DNA from 4 places in the Dietzia sp. 179-F 9C3 NHS genome. Region 4 is predicted to be linked to each of the others. Evidence: predicted binding sites of a transcription regulator. Region 4 holds the regulator's gene; each other region holds the start of a gene.
The links. The regulator LexA, encoded in region 4, represses DNA repair genes until DNA is damaged. The targets are predictions, from matches to a motif close to CGAACANNTGTTCG.
Positions count from the first base shown of each region.

Region 1: the regulator LexA is predicted to act here: its motif matches at 4,836-4,849, upstream of ACH0BZ_RS04435 (DUF222 domain-containing protein).
Region 2: the regulator LexA is predicted to act here: its motif matches at 4,883-4,896, upstream of ACH0BZ_RS07000 (DUF222 domain-containing protein).
Region 3: the regulator LexA is predicted to act here: its motif matches at 2,817-2,830, upstream of ACH0BZ_RS02005 (DUF222 domain-containing protein).

Region 1 covers NZ_JBIQES010000002.1:448,315-455,319, reverse strand. The annotation lists gene ACH0BZ_RS04455 (amino acid deaminase/aldolase) at 1-269, shown strand, start outside; gene ACH0BZ_RS04450 (M20/M25/M40 family metallo-hydrolase) at 266-1,603, shown strand; gene ACH0BZ_RS04445 (MFS transporter) at 1,600-2,847, shown strand; gene ACH0BZ_RS04440 (DEAD/DEAH box helicase) at 2,902-4,794, shown strand; gene ACH0BZ_RS04435 (DUF222 domain-containing protein) at 4,940-6,346, shown strand; gene ACH0BZ_RS04430 (HNH endonuclease family protein) at 6,383-7,005, opposite strand, start outside.
Region 2 covers NZ_JBIQES010000004.1:151,210-158,214, forward strand. The annotation lists gene ACH0BZ_RS06975 (CPBP family intramembrane glutamic endopeptidase) at 1-504, opposite strand, end outside; gene ACH0BZ_RS06980 (hypothetical protein) at 524-1,174, opposite strand; gene ACH0BZ_RS06985 (hypothetical protein) at 1,216-1,761, shown strand; gene pheA (prephenate dehydratase) at 1,788-2,771, shown strand; gene ACH0BZ_RS06995 (histidine phosphatase family protein) at 2,768-3,415, shown strand; gene ACH0BZ_RS07000 (DUF222 domain-containing protein) at 3,419-4,825, opposite strand; gene ACH0BZ_RS07005 (metallopeptidase family protein) at 4,973-5,323, opposite strand; gene ACH0BZ_RS07010 (septum formation family protein) at 5,320-6,405, opposite strand; gene ACH0BZ_RS07015 (ankyrin repeat domain-containing protein) at 6,452-6,895, shown strand; gene serS (serine--tRNA ligase) at 6,917-7,005, shown strand, end outside.
Region 3 covers NZ_JBIQES010000001.1:404,060-411,064, forward strand. The annotation lists gene ACH0BZ_RS01995 (DNA-formamidopyrimidine glycosylase family protein) at 1-423, shown strand, start outside; gene ACH0BZ_RS02000 (SDR family oxidoreductase) at 435-1,190, shown strand; gene ACH0BZ_RS02005 (DUF222 domain-containing protein) at 1,214-2,743, opposite strand; gene pgi (glucose-6-phosphate isomerase) at 2,861-4,513, opposite strand; gene ACH0BZ_RS02015 (DUF5701 family protein) at 4,502-4,702, shown strand; gene ACH0BZ_RS02020 (chorismate mutase) at 4,674-4,985, opposite strand; gene ACH0BZ_RS02025 (alanine/glycine:cation symporter family protein) at 5,058-6,482, shown strand; gene ACH0BZ_RS02030 (UvrD-helicase domain-containing protein) at 6,559-7,005, shown strand, end outside.
Region 4 covers NZ_JBIQES010000002.1:235,003-242,007, reverse strand. The annotation lists partial or broken gene dapF (diaminopimelate epimerase) at 1-86, shown strand, start outside; gene hflX (GTPase HflX) at 150-1,601, shown strand; gene lexA (transcriptional repressor LexA) at 1,639-2,307, opposite strand; gene nrdR (transcriptional regulator NrdR) at 3,024-3,488, shown strand; gene hrpA (ATP-dependent RNA helicase HrpA) at 3,498-7,005, opposite strand, start outside.

The sequences.
Region 1 (7,005 bases), 210 kb from region 4:
GCGTGCCCGGGTGGGACCGCCTGCCCGTCCCGGTGCGCCCGGCGGGCCTGCGCTACCTGCCCCGCGAGGGGGCGGGGGAGGTCCAGACCCCGGTGCGTGGGGACGTCGCGATCGGGGACCGGGCCTGGTGGCGCCACGCCAAGGCGGGGGAGCTCTGCGAGCGGTTCGACGCGATCCACGTGGTGGACGACGACGAGGCCGGCGGCTCCGGACCGCGGATCGTCGAGACCTGGCCGACGTACAGGGGAGAAGGGAAGTGCTTCGGATGACCGGCGGCACCGGCGGGGTGACCGACGAGGCGCGGGCCCGGCTGCACGCGGAGGCGGTGGCGATCACCGCCGAGCTCGTGGCGATCGACTCCACCAACACGGGCGACCCGGCGACGATCGGCGACGGCGAGACCCGGGTGTGCCTGCGCATCGCCGAACTGCTCGACGAGGTCGGCATCGCCAGCGAGCTCGTCGAGTCGGTCCCCGGGCGGGGCAGCCTCTTCGCGCGGATCGAGGGTGCCGACCCGGCGGCGGGCGGGCTCGTCGTCCACGGGCACGTCGACGTCGTCCCCGCCGTGGCCGAGGACTGGTCGGTCCCGCCCTTCGCCGGGGAGATCCGCGACGGGTGGCTCTACGGGCGTGGAACCGTGGACATGAAGGACATGCTCGGCATGGTGCTCGCCGTGGTCCGCCACCACCGCCGCGAGGGGATCGTCCCGCGCCGGCCCCTGCTCCTGGCGTTCTTCGCCGACGAGGAGGCCGCCGGCGTCATGGGCGCCCAGTGGGTGGTCCGCGAACGTCCCGACCTCTTCGACGGGATGACCCACGCGCTCAGCGAGGTCGGGGGCTTCTCCGTGCCGGTCGCCGGGCGGCGCCTCTACCCGATCGCCGTGGCGGAGAAGGGCGTCGCGTGGGCGAGCGTGCGCGCGCACGGCACGGCGGCGCACGCCTCCCGGCCCACCGCGGACAACGCCGTGGCCGCGGTCGCCGGCGCGGTCCACCGGGTGGCCACCCGGGAGTACCCGGTGGCGCCCACCGAGGCCAACACCGCGCTCGCGGCGGCGGTCGGCGAGATCGCGGGCGTGAGCGGCGAGGTCGCCGACCTGCCCGCGCACCTGGACGTGCTCGGGCACTTCGGTCCGGTCGTGGGGGCCTCGCTCTCGCACACCGCCTCGCCCACCGTCCTGTCCGCCGGCTACAAGACCAACGTCATCCCCACGGAGGCGCGCGCCGAGATCGACTGCCGCGTGCTGCCGGGCGGCGAGGACACCTTCCGCGCCGAGATCGAGGAGACCCTCGGGCCGGACGTCGAGGTCGAGTGGATCTGGGCGCCGCCCATCGCCGCCCCCGCCGACGACCCGCTCGTCGGGGTGATCACCGACGCCGTCCGCGAGTCGGACCCGGACGCCCTCGTCGTGCCCTACCTCCTGCCCGCCAGCACGGACAACAAGCACCTCGCCCCGCTGGGGATCGCCGGCTACGGCTTCGTACCCCTGCGGGTGCCCCACGACTTCGACGTGTTCGGCCACTTCCACGCCGTCGACGAGCGGGTGCCCGTGGACGCGCTGCACTTCGGCGCCGACGTCCTCGACCGCGTCCTCCGATCGGCGTGACGGGACGGCTGTCCGGGGCGTCGACCGGGCGGGGGGAGAGGGCACCGGCCCCGCGCATCCCCGCGGACGTGTGGGTGCTCGTCGCCGCGGCGTTCGCCGTGGCGATCGGGTACGGCCTCGTCGCCCCGGTCCTGCCGCAGTTCGCGCGGAGCTTCGACGTCTCGGTGGCGGCCGCGTCCGTGGTGGTGAGCGCGTTCGCGTTCTTCCGCCTGGTCTTCGCCCCCGCCGGAGGGGTTCTGGTGGACCGGCTCGGAGAGCGCCGGGTCTACATGACCGGACTCCTCGTCGTCGCCGTCTCCACCCTGGCCACCGGGTTGGCCCAGTCGTACTGGCAGCTCCTCGTCTTCCGCGGTCTCGGGGGCCTCGGCTCCACGATGTTCACCATCTCGGCCATGGCACTGCTCGTGCGGATCTCGCCGCCGGAGGCGCGCGGCCGGATCTCGGGGCTGTACGCAACGGCCTTCCTCGTGGGCAACATCGGCGGGCCGGTCCTCGGCGGCCTGCTCGCCGGGTTCGGCATGCGGGTGCCGTTCTTCGTCTACGCCGCCAGCCTGCTCGTGGCCACCGCCGTCGTCGCCGTCTTCCTCCGCGGCGGGCGGCGCCGCGCCCCCGACGACCCCACCTCCACCCAGCCCGTCCTCGAGCTCTCCGAGGCGCTGCGCGACAGCGGGTACCGGGCGGCGTTGGTGTCGAGCTTCGTCAACGGGTGGACCTCGTTCGGCGTCCGGGTGGCGATCATCCCGCTCTTCGCCGCCGCGACCTTCGACGCCGGCGCCGGGATCGCCGGGACCGCGCTCGCCTCGTTCGCGGTGGGCACGGCGAGCGTCGTCGCCGCGGCCGGGAGGCTCTCGGACCGGTTCGGCCGCCGTCCGCTGGTGATCGCGGGGCTGCTCGTGTCGGGGTCGGCAACCTTCGTGCTGGGCTGGTGCGACACGGTGCCGCTGCTCGTGGCGACGTCCGTCGTGGCGGGCATGGGGGCGGGTGTGCTCAACCCTGCGCAACAGGCCGCGGTGGCCGACGTCGTGGGCGCCGACCGCGCGGGCGGCAAGGTGCTCGCCACGTTCCAGATGGCCAGCGACTCCGGCGCGATCCTCGGGCCGGTCGTGGTGGGACTGGCGGTGGACCGGTTCGGCTACACCGTCGGCTTCGCGCTCTCCGGCGGACTGCTCCTGGCCGCTGTCGTCCCGTGGTTGTTCGCGCGCGAGACCCACACCCACCACCGGGCGGAGCCGACGGGGGAGTGACCTGCGACGTCGTCTCGCGTGCCGGGGGCCGGAGGCCGTAGCATGGGAGACCTCATGAACACTGACGACGACGACCGTACCGCCGCTTCCGGCGACGAGGTCGACCACGACGCCCCGACGTTCGCCGACATGGGGCTCGCGCCCGAGGTCGCCAAGGCCGTCATCGACGTCGGCTACGAGATCCCGTCGGCGATCCAGGCCGCCACCATCCCGCTCGTCCTCGCCGGTCGCGACGTCGTGGGCCTCGCCCAGACCGGTACCGGCAAGACGGCGGCGTTCGCGCTGCCGATCCTCTCGCTCATCGACCCGGCGGTGAAGGCCCCGCAGGCGCTCGTCCTGGCGCCCACCCGCGAACTCGCGCTCCAGGTGGCCGAGGCGTGCGTGACGTACTCGGCGCACCTGCCGACGGTCAACGTGCTGCCGATCTACGGCGGCCAGGCCTACGGCATCCAGCTCTCGGGCCTGCGCCGCGGCGCGCAGATCATCGTGGGTACGCCGGGCCGTGTCATCGACCATCTGGAGAAGGGCACCCTCGACCTCTCGGGCCTGCGCCACCTCGTCCTCGACGAGGCCGACGAGATGCTCACCATGGGCTTCCAGGAGGACGTCGAGCGGATCCTCTCCGACACCCCGGAGTCGACCCAGGTCTGCCTGTTCTCGGCCACCATGCCCGCGGCCATCCGTCGTATCTCGCAGCAGTATCTCACCGATCCCGCCGAGGTGAAGGTGGCGTCCAGGACGGCCACGGCCTCGACGATCGAGCAGCGCTACGTCCTGGTCCATCACCGCGACAAGCTCGACGCGCTCACGCGGATCCTCGAGGTCGAGGACTTCGACGCGATGATCATGTTCGTCCGCACCAAGCAGGCCACGGAGGAGCTCGCCGAGCGCCTGCGGGCCCGCGGATTCTCGGCGGCGCCGATCAACGGCGACATCCCGCAGAACCTCCGCGAGCGCACCATCGACGCGCTCAAGGACGGGCGGACCGACATCCTCGTGGCCACGGACGTGGCGGCGCGTGGCCTCGACGTGCCCCGGATCAGCCACGTCGTCAACTACGACATCCCGCACGACACGGAGTCCTACGTCCACCGCATCGGCCGCACCGGCCGTGCGGGTCGCAGCGGCCACGCTCTGCTCTTCGTCACCCCCCGTGAGCGGAGGCTGCTCGCGCAGATCGAGCGGGCCACACGCCAGCCGCTGACCGAGATCCAGCTGCCCAGCGTGGACGACGTCAACGAGATGCGTATGCAGAAGTTCGCGCAGTCCATCACCGAGAGCCTCGAGGACCCCAACATCGCCCTCTTCCGGCGACTGGTCGAGGAGTACGCCTCCGAGCACTCGGTCTCGATGTCCGACATCGCCGCGGCGCTGGCCACCCAGTCGCGCAACTCGGACGAGTTCCTCATGAAGGAGCCCGAGCGGCCCGCGCGCCGGCAGGACGACCGGCGTGACCGCCGGGACGACCGGGGGGACCGCCGCGACCGCGGGCCCCGGGACTTCGACGGCCCGCGCCCGTCGCGTTCGGGCAAGGACATGGCCCAGTTCCGGATCGCGGTGGGCAAGCGGAACAACGTCAAGCCGGGCTCGATCATGGGTGCGCTGGCCAACGAGGCGGGCCTGCGGGGCGGCGACATCGGGCGCATCTCCATCCGCTTCGACCACTCGCTCGTCGAGCTCCCCGCCGACCTGCCTGCCGACCAGCTCGCGTCGATGAAGGGCATCCGGGTCGGGGGCCAGGAGATCGACATCCGGCCCGACTCGGGCCCGCCCGCCGGGCGCCCGTCCTCGTTCCGGTCCGATCGCGGCGACCACCGCGGGGGACGGGGAGGCCGCGGCGGGTACCGCGGCGACCGGAGCGACGGGGGATACCGCCGGGGTGACGACGGCGAGGGCCGCCGCGGCGGGTTCCGTGGCCGTTCCGGGGGTGGCCAGGGCCGCTACTGAGCCCAGGCCTCTCGACAGCGCGTGCGGGGAGGGGCGACCACCGACCCCGTGTTCGAACACTTGCGCTATATGATCGCCGCCTATATGATGGAACGCAAGTTCGAGTCAGGGGGGCTCGACCTGCGGATTCCGGGGGGTGGCGGTGATGACGGTTCTCACGATGGACTCGGCGTCGCCCCTGGCCGCGATGGCCCTGCCGGAGCTGGTGGAGGCGTCGCGGGGGTTCACGCGGGCGCAGAATCTCGCGGCGGTCGACCGGCTGGACGCCGTCTTCGCCATGGTGTGCGCGGCGACCCGGCGAGCGGAAGAGGCGGATCGGTGCGACGAGGCGGAGGGGCGTGGACGCGGTCCGGAGTACACACGACTCGAGCCGGCGCGACTCGTTCGCTCGCACGTCACCACCGCGATGGGGGCGCCGTCCTGGCAGGCCGGACGCCTGGTCACGGCGGCGATCCAGCTGCACACCCGCCTGTTCCGGCTGTCCCGGCACGCGCGTGAGGGAGTGCTCGACGAAGCGATGATCGTCGACCTGGCGTGCCGACTCGCCAAGGTGCCCGACCGGCTGGTCCACGAGGTGGAGTGCGAGGTCCTGCGCGGTATCCGCACCCGCCTCGACCAGGGGGATCCGCCCACACGCGGCTCACTGGGGGAGTTCATCGACCGCGCCATGGAGGGCGTGGACCGCGACGAGCTCGATCGTCAACACGAGGCCGCCCGCGAGGAGCGGCGGGTGTCGTTCCGTCCAAAGGGGCAGGGGATGACGTCGATGTGGGCGATGCTGCCCACCGAGGATGCGGCCGCCCTCGAGGTCCGCCTCCGGACCGCCGCGGATGCCGATACCGATCCCACCGATCCCCGCACCGCGGCCCAGCGTCAGGCCGACGCCCTGGCCCGGCTCGGGGAGGACGGCCCCGCCGACGAGGCGCCGGGGACGACAGGCGGGACGGCGGGGACGACAGCAGCGCGCCGGCCGCGCGTGGAGATCACCGTCATCGCCGCGGCGGCTGAGGGCATGCCCGAGCGGGTGGAGTTCGTCCGCGGGGCCTACTCGTCGTTCGACTGGCTGTGTGGTCAGGTCCTGGCGGAGGAGAACGGTGGCGCCCGCTTCCGTCTGGTGGACCCGCTGCCCGGCGCCGAGGACGAGGATCAGGATCCGATGAAGTACTTCCTGTCCGAGGCACTCAAGCGGCGCATCCGGCTGCGTGACGGAACATGCCGGCACCCGGGGTGCAAGGTCAAGGCCGAGGACTGTGAGATCGATCATGTCCTGGCCTTTGACAAGGCGGATCCCGCCCGGGGCGGCCCCACCGCCGAGTGGAACCTGGTGTGCCTGTGTAAGAACCATCACCTGGAGAAGACCTTCGGACCCTGGACCTATCTGCCGGGGCCGAGGGGTGACGGCGAACTGATCATCCTCACCGAAACCGGGCACGAGTACCGCACCTATCCCGACGGCATGCTCGCGCGCGCCCGTGATCAGCTCCTCGGCGTCGCCGCGGTGCGCTGGTTCGACCGCGTCCAGCGCGCCGGCGACCAGCCGGACGATCCCTAGCTGGACATCAAGCTCGGCCGGTCGCATAGGGGCCGCTCACCGACCCCGCGGGCACCGGTCCGCGGCGACGGCGAGAGCGTCGTGGTCGTCGACTGTCACGGGTAGCCCGTAGGCGACGGCGGCCGTGAGGTAGCGGGCCGCATAGAAGCAGTGCCGGTCGGGGGCCGGGGGCATCCAGTCAGCGGGCGTGGAGTCGCTCTTGTGTGTGTTCACCGACCCCGCCACGGCCACGAGGTTGCGGTCCATGTCGTTGGCGAACGCGGCCCGGAGCCCGGCCGGCCACTGCCAGGCGCCCAGGTCCCACGCGGCGGAGAGTGGGTAGACGTGATCGACGTGGATGCCCCGTAGGCCTGTGCGGTCCACGTCGACGATCCGGCCGGTGTAGGGATCGACCAGCAGCCCGCCGCTCACCGCGCAGGCCTCACCGGGGACGGCCGCCGCGCGGACGAGGTCGCGGGCCAACACGTCCAGTCGGGTCGAGCAGCCGTTCCCGGACCCCGGTGCGCCGGTGGTGTCGCTCCACGCCGGGCCGAACACACACGCCGAGGCGCCGGAGCAGTCCCGCTCGTAACCCGGCCGGCGTGGCCGTTCGGGAACCACCTCGACGGCGCCGAGCAGGGCCTGCACCGCGGCGCGGTCGGGGCTGCCGGGCGCCGAGC
Region 2 (7,005 bases), on a different contig from region 4:
CGTCTCCGTGAGCCCCGACGCCGCCACCTGGAGGTTGACCCCCGCCGCCACCGCGCCGAGGTACAGGGCCAGCCCGGGGATCCCGATGACGGCGGCGAGCGCGAGCCCCCACGCCACCTGCCGGCCCGCCCGGCCCCGGACCAGTCCGGCGGCGCGCGGCCCCACCCCGGAGTGGGCGAGCAGGACCAGCGGCAGCGCCGCCCACGCCACCAGCCGCAGCACGCCGGCCAGCTGGTAGGCCAGGTCGAGCCAGGCGTGCGTGGACCGCGCCGCGTTGAGCGTGGCCGTCTGGTCGGCCAGCGACTCCGGTACCAGCAGCGCCGAGACCAGGTCGAGGACCGAATACAGGCCGGAGAGCCCGAACGTCACGGCGAGGACGATCACGATCTCCCAGACCAGGAGGCGGCGCGTGCGGGGCTCGGTGACGACGTCGAACCGGGCGGCGTACCGGGCGAACGCCCCGCGGACCGACAGCGCGTCGCGGACCGCGACCCTCGTCGTCATACCGCGGCCTTTCCCGCCGTCATCCCGTCCGCTGGATGTTGCCGACGAGCCGGTCCACCCACCGCGGGGACGGCGAGGAGTTCTGCGACGTGGAGAGATAGGCGAGCCACGAGCGTTCCTCCCCCTCGCCGAACACGGCCGCGTAGACCAGGCCCCCCGAGCCCTCCGCGCCTTCGGTGGGCACCACCACGTAGGACACCGCCGTCCCCTCGCCGAGCCCGGACTCGACGGGCACGATGCGCACGTCGTCGCGGGTGCCGGTGACCCCCAGGACGTACTGCTGGACGATCTCGGCGAGGGCGGTCGCGGCCCCCTGGTCGTCGGTGATCGCGGCCGCCGCGTTCCCGGGCTCCATCCGGCCGGCGAGGATGCGGACGGACAGTGCCTCACCCGTACCCGTCGGCACCATGCGGGTCGTGCCGAACTCGGCGGCCTCGGGGCCGTCCGCCCGCCAGCCCACGGGCACCGGGATCGCTAAACCCGCCGCCTCGTCGGTGTGGTGGGCGCCGTGCAGGGTGGAGTCGCGCGGCAGCACCATCTCCGGGTCCGCCACCACGGACACGACGAGGAGCACGGCCAGCAGCATCAGCGCCACGTGGAGCGTGCGGGGCCCACGCTTCTCCTCGGGGGTGAGGTGAGAGGCGTCGGCGGGGGCGTCGTCGGAACCCATCGGGGGAGAGGGTAGCAACGCCGGGGTGTAGACCTGAGGGCATGACGGTGTCGCTGGAACTCCTGGCCCGCGGGCCCGCACGGCCGGATCTGCGGGAGGACCTCGTGGTGGCCGAGGCAGACCTCGCCGACGTGCTCGGCCGCTGGTCGGCGCCCCCGCCGGTCGTGGTGCCCGGCGGCTCCGGCGCTGACCCGGCCGCCAGCCTGCCGGGGCTCGACGCGGTGGCCGGTGTGCTCGCCGCCGGATCGCCCGCACTGGTGGAGGTGTCCCCCGGGCTCGCCGGGCCGGGGCCCGCCGCCGACCACCTGGCCGACCTGCTCGCCGTGGCCGCCCACTCCGGCGTCGGGTTCGGCGCGGGGCTCGTGCCGCGGTGCACCGACGCCGACCAGGTGTGGGCGCTGCTCTCCGGCGCCGTCGCCGCCATGACGGGCGCCGACGTCCGGGCGGCGCTCGCCCACCCCGACCCGGCGGCACTGGTCGCGCTGTCCCGCTCGGCCCGTGAGGCCGTGCGGGACGTGGTGACGTGCGTCGTCGTCCCCGCCGCTGACGTGGCGAGGGTGACGGCGGAGCTGACGGCTGCTGGCTGACGCCGTCGCTGGCTAGGCTGGACGTCGTGGTCACCGTCGCCTACCTCGGCCCGCCCGGCACGTTCACCGACGCCGCGCTCCAGCAGCTCCGCGCCGTCCCGCACGTCGCGGCGGTGCTCGGCGACGCCCGGGCCGTTCCCGCGGCCACACCCGACGAGGCCCTGGCGCTGGTCCGCGCCGGCGACGCCGACTACGCGTGCGTACCGTTCGAGAACTCGGTCGATGGCACCGTGAGTCCCACCAGCGATGCCCTCGCCACCGGTTCGCGCCTGCAGATCTTCGCCGAGACCGAACTCGACGTGACCTTCTCCATCCTCGTCCGGCCCGGAACCGCGGCCGCCGACGTCCGCGTGCTGCGCACCCACCCCGTGGCCGCCGCGCAGGTGCGCCGCTGGGTGTCCGAGCACCTGCCGGCCGCCCGGATCGAGACCACCTCCTCCACCGCCGCCGGCGCCCAGGAGGTCGCCGCCGGGTCCGCCGACGCCACCGCCGCCCCCGCCCGGGCCGGCGAGATCAACGGGCTCGTCGCGCTGGCCGAGGAGGTCGCCGACGTCGGCGGCGCCCGCACCCGGTTCGTCCTGGTGGGCCACCCGGCGCCCCCGCCCGCGCGTACCGGGGCCGACCGTACCGCTGTCGTCTTTGGCCTCCCACACGAGCCGAACTCGCTGGTCCAGGCGCTCTCCGAGCTGTCGATCCGCGACATCGACCTGACTCGCGTCGAGTCCCGGCCCACCCGCACCGAGCGCTTCACCTACCTGTTCCACGTGGACCTCGTGGGGCACCTCGACGACCCGGTGGTCGCCGAGGCGCTGGCCTCCCTGCACCGCCGGACCGCCAGCCTGCGCTTCCTCGGCTCGTGGCCCGTCGCCGCAGGCGGCGACTCAGGCGCCGCGCCGCCCGACCCGGCCGAGGCTCGCGACTGGCTCGATGCCATCCGCCGCGGCGAGGTCGACGGCGGAGCCGGGGCCGGCGGGTCCGGGGCCGGCGCGAGCGGGGAGGGGCGGCCGTGAGCGCGCGCCTGTACCTGGTCCGCCACGGCCAGACCCCGTCCAACGTCGCCGGTGCCCTCGACACCGCGCTGCCCGGCGCCCCGCTCACCGAGCTCGGCCGCGACCAGGCCCGTATCGTCGGCCAGGAGCTCGCGCAGGAGGGAGTCGCGCCGTCGGTGCTCCTGAGCTCCGAGGCGGCCCGAGCGCGCGAGACCGCGGGGCTCATGTCCGAGCACTTCCGGCTCGGCGACGCCCCGATGCCCACGCAGGCCGTCCCCGGGGCCTTCGAGGTCCAGGCCGGCGACTACGAGATGCGCACCGGCGCCGAGGCACTGCTCGCCTACAACCGGGTGGTCCGCGACTGGCTCGAGGACGGCGATCTCACCTCGAGCCTGCCCGGGGGCGAGAGTGCGCTCGACGTCCAGGACCGCGTGATGCCGCTGGTCTCCGAGCTGCGGGACAGCTTCCTCGACAACGGCACCGACGCGGTGCTGGTGGTGCACGGCACGCTCATGCGGATGGTCGCCGTGTTCGCCGGCGCGGTGCCCTCCCGCTGGGCGCTGGTCAACCGCATCCCCAACTGCGGCGTCATCGAACTGGCCCCCGACCGCGGCGGCTGGTCCTGCGAACGATGGGGAGACCACCAGGGCCGGCCGACGTTCTGATCCTCAGCTGTCCGGCGGTTGGTCTTGCGGTGACTGTTCGTCGGGTGGGTGGTGGTTGTTGAAGTGGGTGGTGAACCAGCGTTGTAGCGCTGTTTCGGTGAGGTGTTGGCGTGCCAGGGCCAGGGGTCCTGTTGGGTGTGTTCGGTATGTGTGGCCGGTGTCGGTGCGGATGATCAGTTCGCCGTCGCCGCGGGGGCCGGGCGTGTAGGTCCAGGGGCCGAAGGTTTTTTCCTGGTGGTGCATTTTGCACAGGCAGATCAGGTTACATTCGGCGGTGGGTCCGCCTTTGGTGGGGTCGGCTTTGTAGAAGGTCAGGACGTGGTCGATTTCGCAGTCTTCGGCTTTGACGGTGCATCCGGGGTGGCGGCAGGTGCCGTCGCGGAGTCGGATGCGGTGTTTGAGGGCGTCGGAGACGAAGTACTTCAGCGGGTCCTGGTAGTGGTCCTGGGCGCCGGGTAGGGGGTCCACCAGGCGGAAGCGGGCGCCGCCGTTTTCTTCGGCCAGGACCTGGGTGCACAGCCAGTCGAAGCTGGCGTAGGCGCTCTGGATGAGTTCGACGCGTTGGGGCAGGCCTTGGGCTGCGGCGGCGATGACGGTGATGTCCAGGCGGGGCCGGCGGCCCTGGCGGGCGCTGTCGTCGGTGTCGGTGTGCTCGGCGGGTGGGGTGGCCAGGTCGGTCAGGGCGTCGGCGAGGCGTTGGGCGGTGGTGCGCTCGTCGCCGGGGTCGGCCGCGGCGGTGTCACGCAGCCGGGCTTCGAGGGTGGCGGCGTCGTGGTCGGGTAGCAGGGCCGACATCGAGGTCAGGCCCTGGCCGCGGGGGCGGAAGGTGACGCGGCGGTTGTCGCGGGCTGCTTGGTTGCGGCGGTCGACCTCGTCGGGGTCGCGGCGTTCGATGGCGCGGTCGATGCGCTTGCCGAGGGAGCTGCGAGTGGGTGGGTCGCCGTCGTCGATCTGGCGGCGGAGTCCGTAGACGACCTCGTCCTCCACGGCGCGGACCAGGTGGTCGGGAACCTCGGCCAGGCGGCAGGCCAGGTCGACGATCATGGCCTCGTCGAACACCCCGTCGCGGGCGTGGCGTGACAGCACCGGCAGGCGGGTGTGGAGCTGCACGGCGGCGGTGATCATGCGGTCGGCGTGCCAGGTCGGCAGGCTCATCGCGGTGGACACGTGGGAGCGGGCCAGGCGGGTGGGGGCCAGTCGGGCGTACCCGGGCCGTGGCGGGCGGCCGGCGGCTGCGTCCTCGTCGTCACGCCTGGTCTCTTCGGCCTCGGTGCGGGCGGTGACGGCACGGACCATCGCGTAGACCGTGTCGAGCCGTTCCACTGCGGCCAGGTTCTGCGTCAGGGTGACGGCGCGGGAGGCCTCGACGAGCTCGGCGAGCGACATCGACGCCAACGGGGTCACGGGCATGGACAGGACCGTCACCGCACCCACCCCCCTCGGGTAGACCGCCGAACCCCCCTGGTTCGAATCTGTGTACGAGTGTAGCCCGCCGCGGAGCATTAGCGCAAGTGTTCGAAGGGGAAGATGTCTGCCAGACCGGCTCCCTCCCGCCGGCTAGCCCCAGCCCAGCTCGTGCAGGGTCTCCTCGTCGATCCCGAAGTGGTGCGCGATCTCGTGGATCACCGTGATCGCCACCTCCTCGACGAGGTGCTCCTCGGTGTCGCAGAAGTCGCACAGGGCGTCGCGGTAGATCGTGATGGTGTCCGGCAGGAAGCCCGAATAGGTGGTGTCCCGCTCGGTGAGCGCCACGCCCTCGTACAGGCCGAGGAGTCCCGGTTCGTCGGGGTTCCGGTCGGCGATGAGGACGACGACGTTGTCCATCGCCTCGAACAGGGCGTCGGGGACGGAGTCAAGGGCGTCGTCGACGAGTGACTCGAAGCGGGACTCGTCCACCGAGATGCTCACGGCGAACCGGGTGTGCCGTCCTCGGGCCCGGGTGCCGGCCCCGGCGCGGGGATCGCGGTGGTGGTGGGGGCGACCGGGGTGGTGCCGTCCACCAGCACCCCCTGACGCGCCGAGCCGCGCAGGACCGCGAACGGCCCGGGATCCTGCGCTTTCATGAGCCCGCAGTTCACCGTCCGACTCCCCGTGGCCCACGAGACCCGCGAGATCGGGTGCACGAGCGTCGAGATGAGGGTTGTCCGGCGCAGGGCCTCGGCGTCGCCCCCGAGGTAGTCCACGCCCGCCCGGTGGCACGCCTCGGCCGTGGCCTCCGACTGGCCGCGCGACTCGGGCGGCTCGGGGCCCTCGGGGAAGGTGCCGGAGACGTCGAGGGTGGAGACGATCTCGATTGAGTGGTCCTCGGAGCACGGGACGGTCGCGCCCGGTAGGCCCTCGTCGGTAAAGCCGAGGCAGGTCCCGGAGTCCCAGAACCGGTGCTGGTCGGCGTCCACGAAGTAGCCGGTGGTGGTGGCCGACCGGCCGTCGAGCTCCGAGCCGGCGATACCGCAGAGCACCGAGTGGTCGCCCTTGTCCCAGCCCTCGAGCGACGGTGGGACGACGAGCCCGGTGAAGCGCCCGGCCGGATCGATCTCACGTCCTCCGGCGTACCGCGAGGCCAGGGGGATGCAGCGGTCTGCGCCGATCGTGTTGACCTGGTCGGAGTCGGGGAACGGGGCGTCGGGCCCGAACCCGGGCACCTCGTGGAGGTCGATGCGGTCGGCGACCTCGAACCGGTGCGGCTCGGCGCAGTCGACGGCGGTGAACGCCGTCACCCGGTCCGCGGCGTCGGTGGACCACGTCAGGCACGTCCCGGGGACCGCGTCGGCGTAGGCGGCGCCGGAGAGAGAGCGGGGGTCGATCTGTGGCACGATCGCCGCGACGCGCCCGGCGGTGGTCGAGGTGGGGTCGTCGAGCGCCGCCGCGAGCAACACACCCGTCCCCGCCCCGCCGACGAGGACCGCGAGGAGGGAGGCCACGACCGCGCCCCGGGTCCGCAGCAGGGACCCGCTCCGGTCGCGCGTACGGGTGGAGGTGGAGACGGACATCGCTCCCATGATGCCGTACTTTCCGCGTCCGGATAGGATCCGGGGCATGAGCGCTCAGGACCACGATGTGCCGCCCGGCCCGGACGACGGCGTCCGGTCGCCGCGCGAGGGGGTCGACGACGAGGTCCTCGAGTTCGCGCAGATGCTCTTCCAACTCGCCCGGGACGGCGAGACCGAGCGACTGCTCGCGTATATCGACGCCGGGGTGACGCCCGACCTCACCAACGAGCGCGGGGACGCGTTCCTCATGCTCGCCGCCTACAACGGCCACCCGGAGACCGTCCGCGCCCTCCTCGACCGCGGCGCCGAGGTGGACCGGGCGAACGACCGCGGCCAGACCCCGCTGGCGGGAGCGGTGTTCAAGGGCTACGGCGAGATCGTCCGTGCGCTCTACGAGGCCGGGGCGGACCCCTACGCCGGGACACCGTCGGCGGTCGACGCGGCCCGGATGTTCGAGAAGGACGCCTTCCTGGAGCTCTTCGGCGTCTGAACCCCCGCTAGGCTGAGCGGCGTGATCGATCTCAAGCTCCTCCGCGAGAACCCCGACGTCGTCCGCGCCTCCCAGCGCACCCGCGGCGAGGACCCGGCCCTGGTGGACCG
Region 3 (7,005 bases), on a different contig from region 4:
CCGGACCGGACCATCGGCGAGGCGCTGCTCGACCAGCGCAACGTCGCCGGCATCGGCACCATCTACCGCGCCGAGGTCTGCTTCCTGCGTGGCGTTGACCCCCGCGAGCCGGTGGCGTCCGCGGGTGACCTGCGCGCCCACGTCGACCTTGCGCGACGCCTGCTGGCCACCAACGTGGTCCGTCCCGACCGCGTGACCACCGGCGACACCCGGCGCGGCCACCGACTGTGGGTGTACGGGCGCGACGGCCGGCCGTGTCGGCGGTGCGGGACCCTCGTCGAGACGTTCCGTCTCGGTGGGGGGGAAGACTCTCTCGACCGTGTGGCCTTCCGGTGCCCGTCGTGCCAGCCTCGGCGCGCCCCGTCTGAGGGGGGCCGTGCCACACTGGGGGATCCCGACCAGCGGGACCACGACCACCGGTAGGAGGCACCCCCGTGACCGACCGCAAGACCATCCTCATCACCGGCGCCAGCGCCGGACTCGGCGAGGGCATGGCCCGCCGCTGGGCCGCGCAGGGGCGTGACCTCGCTCTGTGCGCCCGTCGCCTCGACCGGCTGGAGTCGCTCCGGACCGAGCTCACGGCCGCCAACCCCGGGATCCGGGTGGCGGTGCGGGAGCTCGACGTGACCGACGGCGACGCCGTGCAGGCCGCGTTCGGCGAGCTCGACGCCGAGCTCGGCGGGATCGACCGCTTCGTGCTCAACGCCGGTCTCGGCAAGGGCGCCTCGATCGGCTCCGGCAAGGCGCACGCCAACCGCGAGACGGCCATGGTCAACGCGATCGGCACGCTCAACCAGGCCGAGGCTGCCGTGGAGATCCTCCAGCGACGTGGCGAGGGCCACGTCGTCTTTATCTCCTCCGTCAGCGCCCTTCGCGGCATGGTCAAGGCGCAGAACACCTACTCGGCGTCCAAGGCGTTCGTCTCCGCCCTGGCGCAGGGCCTGCACGCCGAGCTCGACAACGCCGGAAGTCGGATCAAGGTGAGCGACATCCTGCCCGGCTACATCCGCACCGACATCAACCGCTCGGTCAAGACCAAGCTCATGACCGAGTTCGACGAGGGCGTCGACGCGTTGGTCAAGACCATCGACGCCGAACCCGCCCGCGCGCTCGTGCCGGCCAAGCCGTGGAAGGCCATCGGCCCGCTGCTGCGCCTGCTACCGGAGAAGGCCAGCCGGAAGTTCATCTGAGGCGGGGCGAGAGGCGGCCGGGGTCAGAACGGAGGCTCGTCGAGGAGCTCCGCCAGGTCCCGTTCGATCCGGCTCTCGCGGCAGGACGCGGTCCGGCGACGGCTCGCGGCCGCGCGGTCCCGGGCCCGGGCGGCCCGCTCGGCACGGACGCGTCGGGCCCGCCGGTGGAAGTAGGTGGGCTCGGCTTCGGGCTCGGTGGTGGGCTCGGGCGAGGCGGGTTCCGGCGCGGCCGTGTTCTCGGCGGCCCGGCGGTCGGCTGTCCGGCGCTCGGCAGCAGCGCGGCGATGTCGCGCGAGCGGACCGGAGGGTCTGGTGACCATTCGTTTGCCGTCGGGCGTCTCGACGACGAGGGTGCCGTCCGGGAACATCCGGTAGCGCCAGTCCGAGAACGTCTTGAACCGGTGGTGCCGCCGGCAGAAGATGAGGTTGTTCCTCTCCGCCGTCGGACCTCCCCGTGCCGGGGCCGAGTGGTTGAACGGGACCAGGTGGTCGATGTCGCCGTACTCGGCCGGCGCAGAACACCCCGGGTGTCGGCAGGTGCCGTCGCGGAGCTCGACCGCCCGCGCCAGTGCGGATGATGGTCGGTACATGTGGGTGCGGTCGGGGTCGTCGGCGGCGCCGGGGGTCGGGTCCACGTGCTCGAGCGAGGAACCGTCCGAGGAGGCCAGCATGTCGAGCAGTGCCCGGATCGAGGACTCGCCGGTGCGTGGGAAGCGGACCTCGGGCTCGGAGCCATCGGCGGTCCCGACGACGGTGACCTTGGGGCGCAGCACCACAGAACCGGACTCCGAGCCGGGCACCAGGCCACAGGCGAGCGCCATGAGCGCGTCCGCGCGCCTCTCGGCAGGAGAATGCCTCGACATGTCCTCGTGGTCCCCGCTCTCGGCGAGGGCTGCCACGACCGCGTCCAGTCGCTCGGACAGGACGGCGGCTTCGCCCGAGGTGAGGGCGGCCCGCATCGTGCTCATCCCGTCGCCGTCCTTGCGGAAGGTGACCCCTCGGTCTCGCGCGGCGTCCTCGCGACGGCGCCGGATCCCGTCCGCGTCGAAGCGACGGATGATGTCGTCCACGCGATCGCGGATCGCGCCCGCCGAGAGGCGCTCACCCGATTCGAGGGCGGCGAGGAGATCCTCGACGACCCTGCGCTGCACCGCGGCGAGCGCACCGGGATCCACCGTCCTCATCTGCCGGGCGAGCAGTTCGGCGGCCTGGAGGTCGAGACGGCCTTCGCCGAGGGCCGCGAGGACCGCGGGGAAGCGCTCGGTGAGGTCGACGGCGAGACCGATCATCCTCTCCGCCCGCCCGCAGGAGATCGCGAACTCGGCCACGAGGTGACCGGCACACACGTCGAAGGGGTCGATCACCGCGTAGCCGGGCCGGCGATCGGCGAACGCGCCGGGGTCCTCGGATCGCACACACTCCTGGTAGAGCGCGTAGCAGGCGCGGAGACGCTCGGCGGCGGCGCGGTTCTCGGCGATCCGGGCATCACGGGCGCGGCCGGAGAGTGCGGCCAACGCCGAGGAGCCCGGCGATCCGGTCCCGACTCCGTCCATGGTCACACCCCCCGATGTCTCGAATATGCTTTCGATTCTATACGGCGGTCAGGTCGGGGGTCAAGGGAAAACTCGAACGGATTTTCGGTATGTGGCAGTCGTGCGCCGGGCGCGCACCTAGCGCCGTCCGCGGGCCTCGCGGTAGATGTCGACGAGCGAGTCGGTCGAGGAGTCGAAGGCGTCGCCGGGGTGCTCCTCGGCCGTGAGCAGTGGCAGCAGCTCGCCCGCCTGGGCCTTGCCGAGCTCGACGCCCCACTGGTCGAAGGCGTTGATGCCGAGCACGGTGGCCTGGACAAAGACGACGTGCTCGTACAGCGCGATGAGCTGACCCACGACCCCGGGGGACAGCGCCGGCGCCAAGATCGTGGTCGAGGGCCGGTTGCCGGGCATGACCTTGTGCGGGGCGAGCGCGGGATCCACGCCGTCGGCCAGCACCTCGTCCTCGGTCTTGCCGAAGGCCAGGACGCGGGACTGGGCGAAGAGGTTGGCCATGAGTAGGTCGTGCATCGACCCGGTGCCGTCGGCGGTGGCCAGGTCGTCGGCCGGGCGCGCGACGCCGATGAAGTCCACCGGCACGAGTTGCGTGCCCTGGTGCAGCAGCTGGAAGAACGCGTGCTGGCCGTTGGTCCCGGGCTCGCCCCAGTAGACCTCGCCGGTGGGGTAGGTGACCGCGGCGCCGTCGTGGCGCACCGACTTTCCGAGCGACTCCATGGTGAGCTGCTGCAGGTAGGCGGGAAAGCGCAGAAGGTCCTGGGCGTAGGGGATCACGGCCTTGGACTGTGCGCCGAGGAAGCAGGTGTACCAGATGCCCAGCAGAGCCATGATCACCGGCGCGTTGTGCTCCGGGGACTCGGTGGCGAAGTGTTGGTCCATGGTGTGGAAGCCCTCGAGGAGTTCGATGAAGGCGGCGGGGCCGGCGGTGATCATCACCGACAGGCCGATCGCCGAGTCCACCGAGTAGCGGCCGCCCACCCAGTCCCAGAAGCCGAACATGTTGTCCGCGCCGATCCCGAAGTCGGCGACCTTCTCTGCAGCCGTAGAGACGGCGACGAAGTGCGCGGCGACCGCGTCCTCCGATCCCAGGGCCTCGACGAAGTGGCGGCGCGCGGCGTGCGCGTTGGCCATGGTCTCCTGGGTGGTGAACGTCTTGGACGCCACCACGACGAGGGTCGTGGCGGGGTCGATCTCGGCCAGGACGGCCGAGAGGTCGGCGGGGTCGACGTTGGAGACGTAGTGGGCGGAGATCCCGGCCGTCTTGAGCGAGCGCAGCGCCTTGTCCACCATGACGGGGCCCAGGTCGGAGCCGCCGATCCCGATGTTCACCACCGTGTCGATCCGCTCGCCCGTGTGGCCGGTCCATTCGCCGGAGCGGATCCGCTCGGCGAAGTCGGTCATCCGGCCCAGGACCTCGTGCACGTCGGCCACCACGTCGCGGCCGTCGACGACGAGCTCGGCGTCCGCCGGGAGCCGGAGCGCCGTGTGGAGCACCGACCGGTCCTCGGTGGTGTTGATCTTGTCGCCGCGGAGCATCGCCGCCCGCGCGGCCGTGAGCTGCGCGGCGTCGGCCACCTCGACGAGGGCGGCCAGGACGTCGTCGGTGACGAGCTGCTTGGAGTAGTCGATGTGCAGGTCGCCGGCGGTGACGGTGAGCCGGCGTCCGCGATCCGGATCGGCCTCGAACAGTTCGCGGAGCGTCACCTCCCCGATACCCGGTACGAGCCGCTCGACGGCAGCCCACTGCTCGGTCGTGCTGATGTCCTGGTCGGTCACTGCCCACTCCTCACCACGTCGTCCCCGGTCGCCACCGAGGCTAGCGGGCGATGCTCCGCCGGGGCGGGAAGGCCGGAGCGCAGGGGCGCGCCCGAGGTCGGCTGGTGTCGGGCACTCAACCACCACACGTGGCTGGGGCTCGCGTCCACCGTCGGGCGCGTCAGCCCAGGCGCCCCCGGCCAAGCCTGAGCAGCATTCCGGCGAGGGTCTGGCCCTCCTGGCCGAGGACGGAGAAACGCTCGTACACCTTGAGCTCGCGCGTGTGGACGAGTTTGGTGCCACCGGACTTCATGCGCGTCGCGCCGATGCGCCGCGAGATCTCGGTGCGGCGCGTGATGGCCTCGAGGATCTCGGCGTCGAGACGGTCGATCTCCCGGCGCAGTTCCTGGATCTCGGCCTCGGACAGTGGATCGTCGGTCCCGGCCGGGTCGAGAGCCGGGGGGAGGGGCTCGGAGGACGGGTCGGTGCTCATGGACGGGAATTATCCCACGCGATATCCGTGTTGCCCACGAGGGACTCCGGAAGGGGTCTACTCTCCCTTCTCATGGAGAATTTCGCGTCGCTGCTCGGCGACATCGGCTCCGTCGTCTGGGGGCCCTTCGTCCTGATCCCGTTGCTCCTCGGCACGGGCCTGTTCCTCACCATCCGGCTCAAGCTCCTGCAGCTGCGCAAGCTCGGGCCGGCCCTCAGGCTCGGGTTCGTCCAGCGACACGACGAAGGAGCCGAGGGTGACATCTCGCAGTACCAGGCGCTCACCACCGCGCTCGCCGCGACGGTCGGTGTCGGCAACATCGTCGGTGTCGCCACGGCGATCGGCCTCGGCGGGCCGGGCGCGCTGTTCTGGATGTGGATCACCGCGCTGCTCGGCATGGCCTCCAAATATTCGGAGGCGTTCCTCGGCGTGCGCTTCCGCGTGACCGACGCGAAGGGCGAGCAGTCCGGCGGCCCGCAGTACTACCTGCACCGCGGATTCCGCGAGGTGTTCGGCGAGAAGGTCGGCAGGATCGGCTGGGTCCTGTCGATCGTTTTCGCGGTGTTCGCAGTGATCGCCAGCTTCGGTATCGGCAACATGACGCAGGGCAACGCCGTGGCCACCCAGCTCGAGAACTCGTTCGACGTGCCCCTCGAGGTCACCGGCATCGTCCTGTTCGTCCTCACCGGCGCCGTGCTGCTCGGTGGCATCAAGGCGATCGGCCGGGTGACGGCGGGGTTCGTGCCTCTCATGATCGTGCTGTACATCCTCGGCGGCCTGGTCGTGCTCGTCGTCAACGCCGACCAGATCCCCGGCGCCTTCGGTCAGGTCTTCGCCGACGCCTTCACCGGCACCTCGGCCGTGGGCGGGTTCGCGGGCTCGGCCATTCTGTACGCCATCCAGATGGGTGTCGCCCGCGGCATCTTCTCCAACGAGTCCGGCATGGGTTCTGCGGCGATCGCGGCGGCCGCGGCCAAGACCTCGCACCCCACCCGCCAGGGCCTGGTGTCCATGACCCAGACCTTCATCGACACGATCATCGTCGTGACCTTCACCGGACTCGTGCTGGTGACCACCGGTGTGTGGGAGCAGGGCGGCGACGCGTCGGGCACGATGACGGCCGAGGCGTTCCAGACCGCGATCCCGTTCGGCGACAAGCTGGTGGCCGTGTCCATCGCGTTCTTCGCGTTCTCCACCATCCTCGGCTGGTCCTACTACGGCGAGCGGTGCGCGGAGCGCCTCGTGGGCCGGGTCGGGGTCCTGCCGTACCGCATGATCTTCACCTGCGTCGTGTTCGTGGGCGCGGTGACCGAGCTCGAGGTGGTGTGGAACTTCTCGGACGTCATGAACGGGCTCATGGCCATCCCGAACCTCATCGGGCTCCTGGTGCTGTCCGGCCTCGTCGCCCGCGAGACCAGGCACTACCTGAACAACGATCCGAAGCTCGAGGCCACGAGTGCGCAGGTCGATCAGTTCATGGGGGCGGGCCGGCGCTGAGCCGGGCACGGCCGGGCGGTGCCGCACGCCGTGCCCGGGCGGGCGTGTCGGACCCGGTGGGTAGATTGGTCGGACGATGACGCACCCCGCCCCCACCCCCGCCCACACCGCCGGTCCCGCACCCGCCGCTCAGGCCGGGAGTCCGCTCCTCGCGGGCCTCAACCCGCAGCAGGCCGCCGCGGTCACGCACCGCGGCGGCCCGCTGCTCATCGTGGCCGGTGCCGGTTCCGGCAAGACCAGCGTGCTCACCCGGCGGATCGCCCACCTGCTGGCGGAGGGCGGGGCGCACCCGGGGCAGATCCTCGCGATCACCTTCACCAACAAGGCCGCCGCCGAGATGCGAGAGCGCGTCTCGGCGCTGGTGGGGCCCCAGGCCGAGCGGATGTGGGTGGCCACCTTCCACTCGATCTGCGTGCGGATCCTCCGGGCGCAGTCGGCGCTGCTCGGCACCCGCAACTCCAATTTCACGATCTACGACTCGGACGATTCGCGCCGCCTGCTCGGCATGATCGCCAAGGAACAG
Region 4 (7,005 bases):
TGACCGTGGTCGTCCCCGGCGGCGAGGTCGAGGTGGCTCTCACCGGCGACGGCTCCAGGCTCACCGGACCTTCGCGACTGGTCGCCGAGGGCACGTTCTACCGGTGGTCGGGGACCCGTGGTCCCGGACCTGTGAGAAGATCGAGGGGAATGACTACAGACAACGGCAAGACCCCCGCCCGCTCCCGATTCCTCGACGATCCTTCGACGGGTGAGCTCCTGCTCGAGGAACGGTCCTCTCTGCGGCGCGTCGCCGGGCTGTCCACCGAGCTCCAGGACGTCATCGACGCCGAGTACCGCCAGCTGCGACTCGAACGCGTGGTGCTCGTGGGAGTGTGGACAGAGGGCTCTGCAGCGCGCGCCGAGGCGGCGATGGTCGAGCTGGCCCAGCTCGCCGAGACCGCCGGATCCGAGGTGTGCGAGGCGCTGATCCAGCGGCGCGACAAGCCGGACCCGTCCACCTACATCGGCTCGGGCAAGACCAGCGAACTCAAGGACGTCATCGCGGCGACGGGCGCGGACACCGTGATCTGCGACGGTGAGCTGACCCCCGGCCAGCTCATCGCCCTGGAAAAGGCGGTCAACGTCAAGGTGATCGACCGGACCGCACTCATCCTGGACATCTTCGCGCAGCATGCCACGAGCCGCGAGGGCAAGGCGCAGGTCTCCCTGGCCCAGATGGAGTACATGCTGCCCCGGCTGCGCGGCTGGGGTGAGGCGCTGTCTCGGCAGGCCGGCGGACGGGCCGGCAGCAACGGCGGCGTGGGCCTGCGCGGTCCGGGTGAGACCAAGATCGAAACCGACCGGCGGCGCATCCGCGAGCGGATGGCGCGGCTGCGCCGCGAGATCAAGGGCATGAAGCAGGCCCGCGACACCAAGCGGCACCGTCGACGCGCGACGCCGGTGCCCTCGATCGCGATCGCCGGCTACACCAACGCGGGAAAATCCAGCCTGCTCAACCGGGTCACAGGTGCGGGCGTCCTGGTGCAGAACGCCCTGTTCGCGACCCTCGACCCCACCACGCGGCGGGCGGAGCTGCCCGACGGCCGCATGGTGGTGTTCACCGACACAGTGGGGTTCGTGCGGCACCTACCCACCCAGCTAGTCGAAGCGTTCCGGTCCACACTCGAGGAAGTCGTGGACTCCGAGTTGCTGCTCCACGTGGTGGACGGATCCGACCCCTTCCCCCTCAAGCAGATCGAGGCCGTCCGCATGGTCGTCAACGACGTGGTAGCCGAGCAGAACGCCGAACACCCGCGGGAACTCGTGGTGATCAACAAGATCGACACCGCCGATCCCGTTGTGCTCACCGAGCTACACCACGCCCTTCCCGAGGCGGTCTTCGTCTCGGCTGTGACGGGCGAGGGCATCGACGAATTGCTGACGCGGATCATGGAGATCATCGCCGAGGGCGACGTCGAGGTGGCCCTGGTCGTGCCGTATCAGCGCGGCGACGTCGTCTCCCGGGTACACGCGGAGGGTGCGGTGGTCCACGAGGAGTACACCGAGTCCGGCACCCGGATCGTGGTGCGGCTTCCCGCCTCCATCGCAGGCGAGTTGTCGGAGTTCGCCGAGGGCGCCACACACGACGGCGCCGACTGACCGGCGGACGGTGCCGGCGGCGCCGGGGTGAAACGGGTCAGAGCTTGCGGAACACCGTGACCACCTTGCCGAGCACCGTCGCGTGCTCGCCCGGGATGGGGCTGAACGACTCGTTCCGCGGCAGGAGCCAGACGCCGGTCGAGTCCTTCTTGAAGACCTTGACGGTCGCCTCGCCGTCGATGAGGGCGGCCACGATCTCCCCGTTGTCCGCCACGTTCTGGCGGCGTACCACCACGTAGTCGCCGTCGCAGATGGCCGCGTCGATCATGGACTCACCGACCACGCGGAGCATGAAGAGCTCCCCCGACCCCACCAGATCCGAGGGGAGCGGGAGGACCTCCTCCACGGCCTGCTCGGCGAGGATCGGGCCGCCGGCGGCGATCCGACCGAGGACCGGGACGTACACGGGCTCGACGGAGCCGCTGGGCCGGGCCGCCTCCGGTGCCGCGGGACGGCGGCCGCGGGACCGCTGCCCGGGAACCCCGTGGACGTCGACCGCCCGGGGCTTGTGCGGATCGCGGGTGAGGAAGCCCTTCTTCTCGAGAGTGCGCAGCTGGTGGGCGACGGACGAGGTCGACTGGAGACCCACGGCGTCCCCGATCTCCCGGATGCTCGGCGGGTAACCACGGTTGCGCACCGTGTCGTGGATGTGGAGGAGGACGCTCTTCTGGCGCGGCGTCAGTGCCTCGAAGTCCGGCTTGGCCATGTCGGCAGTCCCTTCAGCGAATGCGTGTTCGACGGCGAATCGACTTCTACCCTAGCGCGTGACGGTCGGGTGCGCCACACACCTGTTCGAGAAAGTTGCGCTCCGCGGGATGACTCTGTCGGACCCGCGTGCTACAACTCTAGACGAGTTCGAAATCGAACAGATGTGCCATGAGTGTGCGAACAGTGTTCGTACAACATATCGAGTAGGGAGCCGTCATGACCGTCCTGGAACTGCCTCCGTCAGTCTCTCCCGTGCGCTGGACCGGGGTCTGCGCCGCAGATCACCGGGTGGATCGCCGCCTCGCGGCCCCCCGAATCCCCGCCGCCGCGAGTGCGCGTACCGCAAACCGTCCGGCGTCTTCGGTGCGGGTGCTGGGCGCCGCACCGACCGTGTCGGGTGCGCGACCGGCTGCCCGGACCCGACCCGCCGGATCGCGGTCGTCGGCGGGGGCCGGGGTGCGGGCGTGCCGACCGTCGCGGGTGGCGCCCGCCGCGGTCGTGGACGACGTCCCCGCGTGGGTCCTCGTCGCCTGCGGTGTGATCGTGGGACTGCTCATGGTGCTCGCGCTGGCGTTCATCGGCGGCCCCGCCTACGCGTGATCGGTGTCCGGGCCTCCTAGAATGGTCGTGGGGTGGCCGACCGCCGCCCCCGCGCCAGGTCCCGTGCTCCCGGGAGGGTGCGCGCGGACCCGGTCGAAGAAGGGCGGTGTGGGGATGTACTGCCCGACGTGTCACCACGAGGATCTGCGGGTGATCGACTCGCGGTCCGCCGATGACGGGCAGGCCATCCGCAGGCGCCGGGAGTGCTCGCACTGCGGTCGACGGTTCACGACCCTCGAGACCCCGCTGCTGTCGGTGCTCAAGCGTAACGGTGTGACCGAGCCGTTCAGTCGGGAAAAGGTCGTGCAGGGCGTGCGACGGGCATGCCAGGGTCGTGACGTGGACGAGGACGCGTTGCGGCGCCTCGCCCAGCAGGTGGAGGACACCGTTAGGTCCGGGGGTGCGTCGGAGGTCCCGGCGCACGAGATCGGGCTCGCGATCCTCGGTCCCCTCCAGGATCTCGACGAGGTGGCCTACCTGCGGTTCGCCTCCGTCTACAAACAGTTCAGCTCCGCAGCGGATTTCGAGCGCGAGATCATCGCGCTCCGCGAGCGCCGCGAACGGGTGGCGTCCGGGTAGGCCGCCACCTCAGCGCCCGGCCCGGGACGCCAGGGCGGCGGAGATCGCCCGGTCGATGCGCTCGGCCGAGACCGGCCTTGCGGTCCCCAACGACTGGGCGAAGAGCCCCACCCGGTACTCGGCCAGCATCCAGCGCAGGTCCCGGATCGTCCGCGCGGTCCCCGGCCGGCCACGCAGGGTCGCGACGGCGGTGCCGACGGCCTCCTCCGACTCCGCGATGCGGCGGGAGAGTTCCGCGTGCCGGGCCGGTGACGCCTCCGCCATATCCAGCCGCATCCGGACCGCCCGGACGTGCCGTTCCAACCCTGCGAGCGCGTCGGCGGGGTGCCGGGCGAGAAAACCCTTGCCCACGAGAAAGTCCACCGACGGGGCGACCGCGGCCCGCACCTCCGGGGTCGCGGACTCGAGTCGGGCCGCGACCGCCTGCGCCTCCACCAGCGCCGGCAGGGCGGCGGTGATCGCGGCGGCCACCGCGGCGGGAACCTCGGCGCGAGCAGTGGCCTCGAGCTCGGCGAACTCGGCTGCCCTTAGGACGGGCGCGCCCCGGCGGCGGGCGATGATCCGGCCGAGTGCCGCCAGCGCGGCGTCCTCGACGAGTGCCTCGATCCCGCCGTGCGGATACTGGGTGAGCGCGAGCCGCTCCTCGACGGCCCGTCCCCGTGTGACCGAGGTCGGCGAGACCAGGCCGCGTGAGAGCAGGGCGAGCACCGCGGCGGCCTGCGCCCGGCGACGCTCCTCCTCGGTTGCGCACGCGATCCGGTGGATGCCGTCCGGGCGGACCTGCAGCGCAGGGTAGACGGTGACCTCCACACCGTCGACGGTTCCCGTGACGGACTCGGCGAGGTCCCCGACGGTGCCCGCCGTCCAGGCGCGGTGTGGTCCGTCGTCCGGCACGAGGCGGGCGTTGAGGGTGGCGCGGACCCGGTCCACGAGCTCGGAGCGGAGCGCGGCGAGGTCGGTCCCGGCTGCGACGACGTCCTCGCCATCGACCACCTCGAACCGCATCCGGAGATGGCCGGGCAGCTGGTCCGGCCGGAAGTCCCGGGGCTCGACGGTCGTGCCGATCCTGGCGGAGAGGGCGGCGGCGAGGGCGACCGGCAGGGGAGCGGACCGGGGTGTGAGGTCGCCGGCGAGAAGCGCCGCGTACTCGGCGGGCGGCGAGCAGAGCCTGCGGAGGTACTTGGGCAGGGTTCGTAGCATCTCGGTGTACAGGTCCTCGCGGACACCGGGCACCAGCCATTCGAAACCCGCGGTGGTGACCGTCGCGAGCTGCGGCAGTGGGATCCGCACGGTGATGCCGTCGGCGTCGACGCCCGGATCGAAGGCGTAACGGAGCTCGAAGGTGCGCTCGCCCTGCCTCCAGGACGGTGGGAATCCGGCGGCGTCGGGCGCTGCCTCCGCCGTGCGGAGGTCCTCGGGGCGCAGGCGCAGCGCGTCGGGGTCGCGGTGACCCTTTTTCTTCCACCACGCGTCGAGGTGCCTGCCGGAGGTGACGTCGTCGGGGAGCCGGCCGAGGTAGAAGGCGACCAGGGCTTCGTCGTCGATCACCAGGTCCCGGCGCCGGCTCCGCGTCTCGAGCTCGCGGGCCTCGGCCACCGCCTCGGCGTTCTCGGCGAGCACGGGTATCCGGGAAGCCCAGCGCCCCTCGACGATCCCGTGGCGTACGAGCATCTCCCTCGCGAGGGGGGCGTCGACGCGGGACAGCAGGATGCGGCGTGCCTCGACCACGGTGAGCCCCAGGAGCAGGACCTTCTCGTAGGCCATCGCGGCGCCCCGCGTGTCCGACCAGTGCGGCTCCGAGTACTGCGTGCGGACCAGGTGGCCGCCCACCTGCTCGAGCCACGCCGGATCGATCCGGGCGACGTCGCGGGCCCACAGGCGGGAGGTCTCGACGAGCTCGGCGGCCATCACCCAGCGCGGTGGCTTGCGCGCGAGGTCGGAGCCGGGGAACACCTGGAACCGGATCCCGCGGGTGCCGCGGAACTCGCGGGACTCCTCGTCGCGCATGCCGACGTTGGTGATGAGCCCGGTGAGGATCGCCTTGTGGAGGTCGTCCTCGGGGGCGTGCCCGGAGGCGGGGTGCCAGCCGTGCTCGCGGCACACTCGGGTGAGCTGGGCGGTGAGGTCCTGCCACTCGCGGATCCGGAGCCAGTGCAGGTATTCCGTGCGGCACATCTTCCGGAACGCGCTACCGGAGAGCTCACGGCGCTGCTCGGTGAGGTAACGCCAGAGATTGAGGTAGCCGAGGAAGTCCGAGCTCTTGTCGGCGAAGCGCCGGTGCATTTGGTCGGCCTTGTCGCGTTCCTCGGCCGGCCGCTCGCGCACGTCCTGCACGGTGAGGGCGGACACCACCACCAGGAGGTCGCCCAGCGATCCGTTGCGGTGCCCTTCGACCACCATGCGCGCCAGGCGCGGGTCGAGGGGGAGGGCGGCCATGTCGCGTCCGACGCGGGTCAGTCGCGGGCGCGCGTCGTCGTCCACCCGGATCGCCCCGAGTTCGGTGAGCAGGGTGGTGCCGTCGCGCACGGCCTTGCGGTCGGGCGGTTCCACGAAGGGGAACTCGTCGACCGCGCCGAGGTCGAGGTCGGCCATTGCGAGGATCACCGAGGCGAGGTTGGTGCGCAGGATCTCGGGGTCGGTGAACTCCGGCCGTGACTCGAAGTCCTCCTCGGAGTACAGGCGGATGCAGATGCCGTCCGCCACGCGCCCGCACCGGCCCGAGCGCTGGGCGGCGGAGGCCTGGGAGACGGGCTCGATGGGCAGGCGCTGGACCTTGGTGCGGGTGGAGTAGCGGGAGATGCGCGCGAGGCCGGTGTCCACGACGTAGCGGATGCCGGGGACGGTCACCGACGTCTCGGCGATGTTGGTGGACAGCACGACCCGGCGCCTACTGTGCGTCCGGAACGCCCGCTGCTGCTCGGCGGTGCTCAGGCGGGCGAACAGGGGGAAGATCTCGGTGTCGCGGAGGCGGCGGCTGCGCAGGACCTCGTCGGCGTCGCGGATTTCCCGCTCGCCGGAGAGGAAGACGAGCACGTCGCCGTCACCCTCGTCGAGCAGTTCGGTGACGGCGTCGGCGAGCGCGTCGAGCGGGTCGAGGTCCACCACGCGGTCGCCGTGCTCGACCTGCAGTGGGCGGTAGCGGATCTCGACGGGGTAGGTGCGCCCGGAGACCTCGATGACCGGCGCGGGCCGGCCGCCGGCGTCGGCGAAGTGCCGGGCGAACCTGTCGGGGTCGATGGTGGCCGAGGTGATGATCACCTTGAGATCGGGCCGCCGCGGGAGGATCTGCTTGAGGTAGCCGAGCAGGAAGTCGATGTTGAGGCTGCGCTCGTGGGCCTCGTCGATGATGATCGTGTCGTAGGCGCGCAGCAGCCGGTCCCGACGGATCTCTGCCAGGAGCACCCCGTCGGTCATGAGCTTGACCGCGGTGTCGGGCCCGGTGCGGTCGTCGAAGCGCACGGCGGAGCCGACGAGCCCGCCGATTTCCACGCCGAGCTCGTGAGCGATCCGGTCGGCG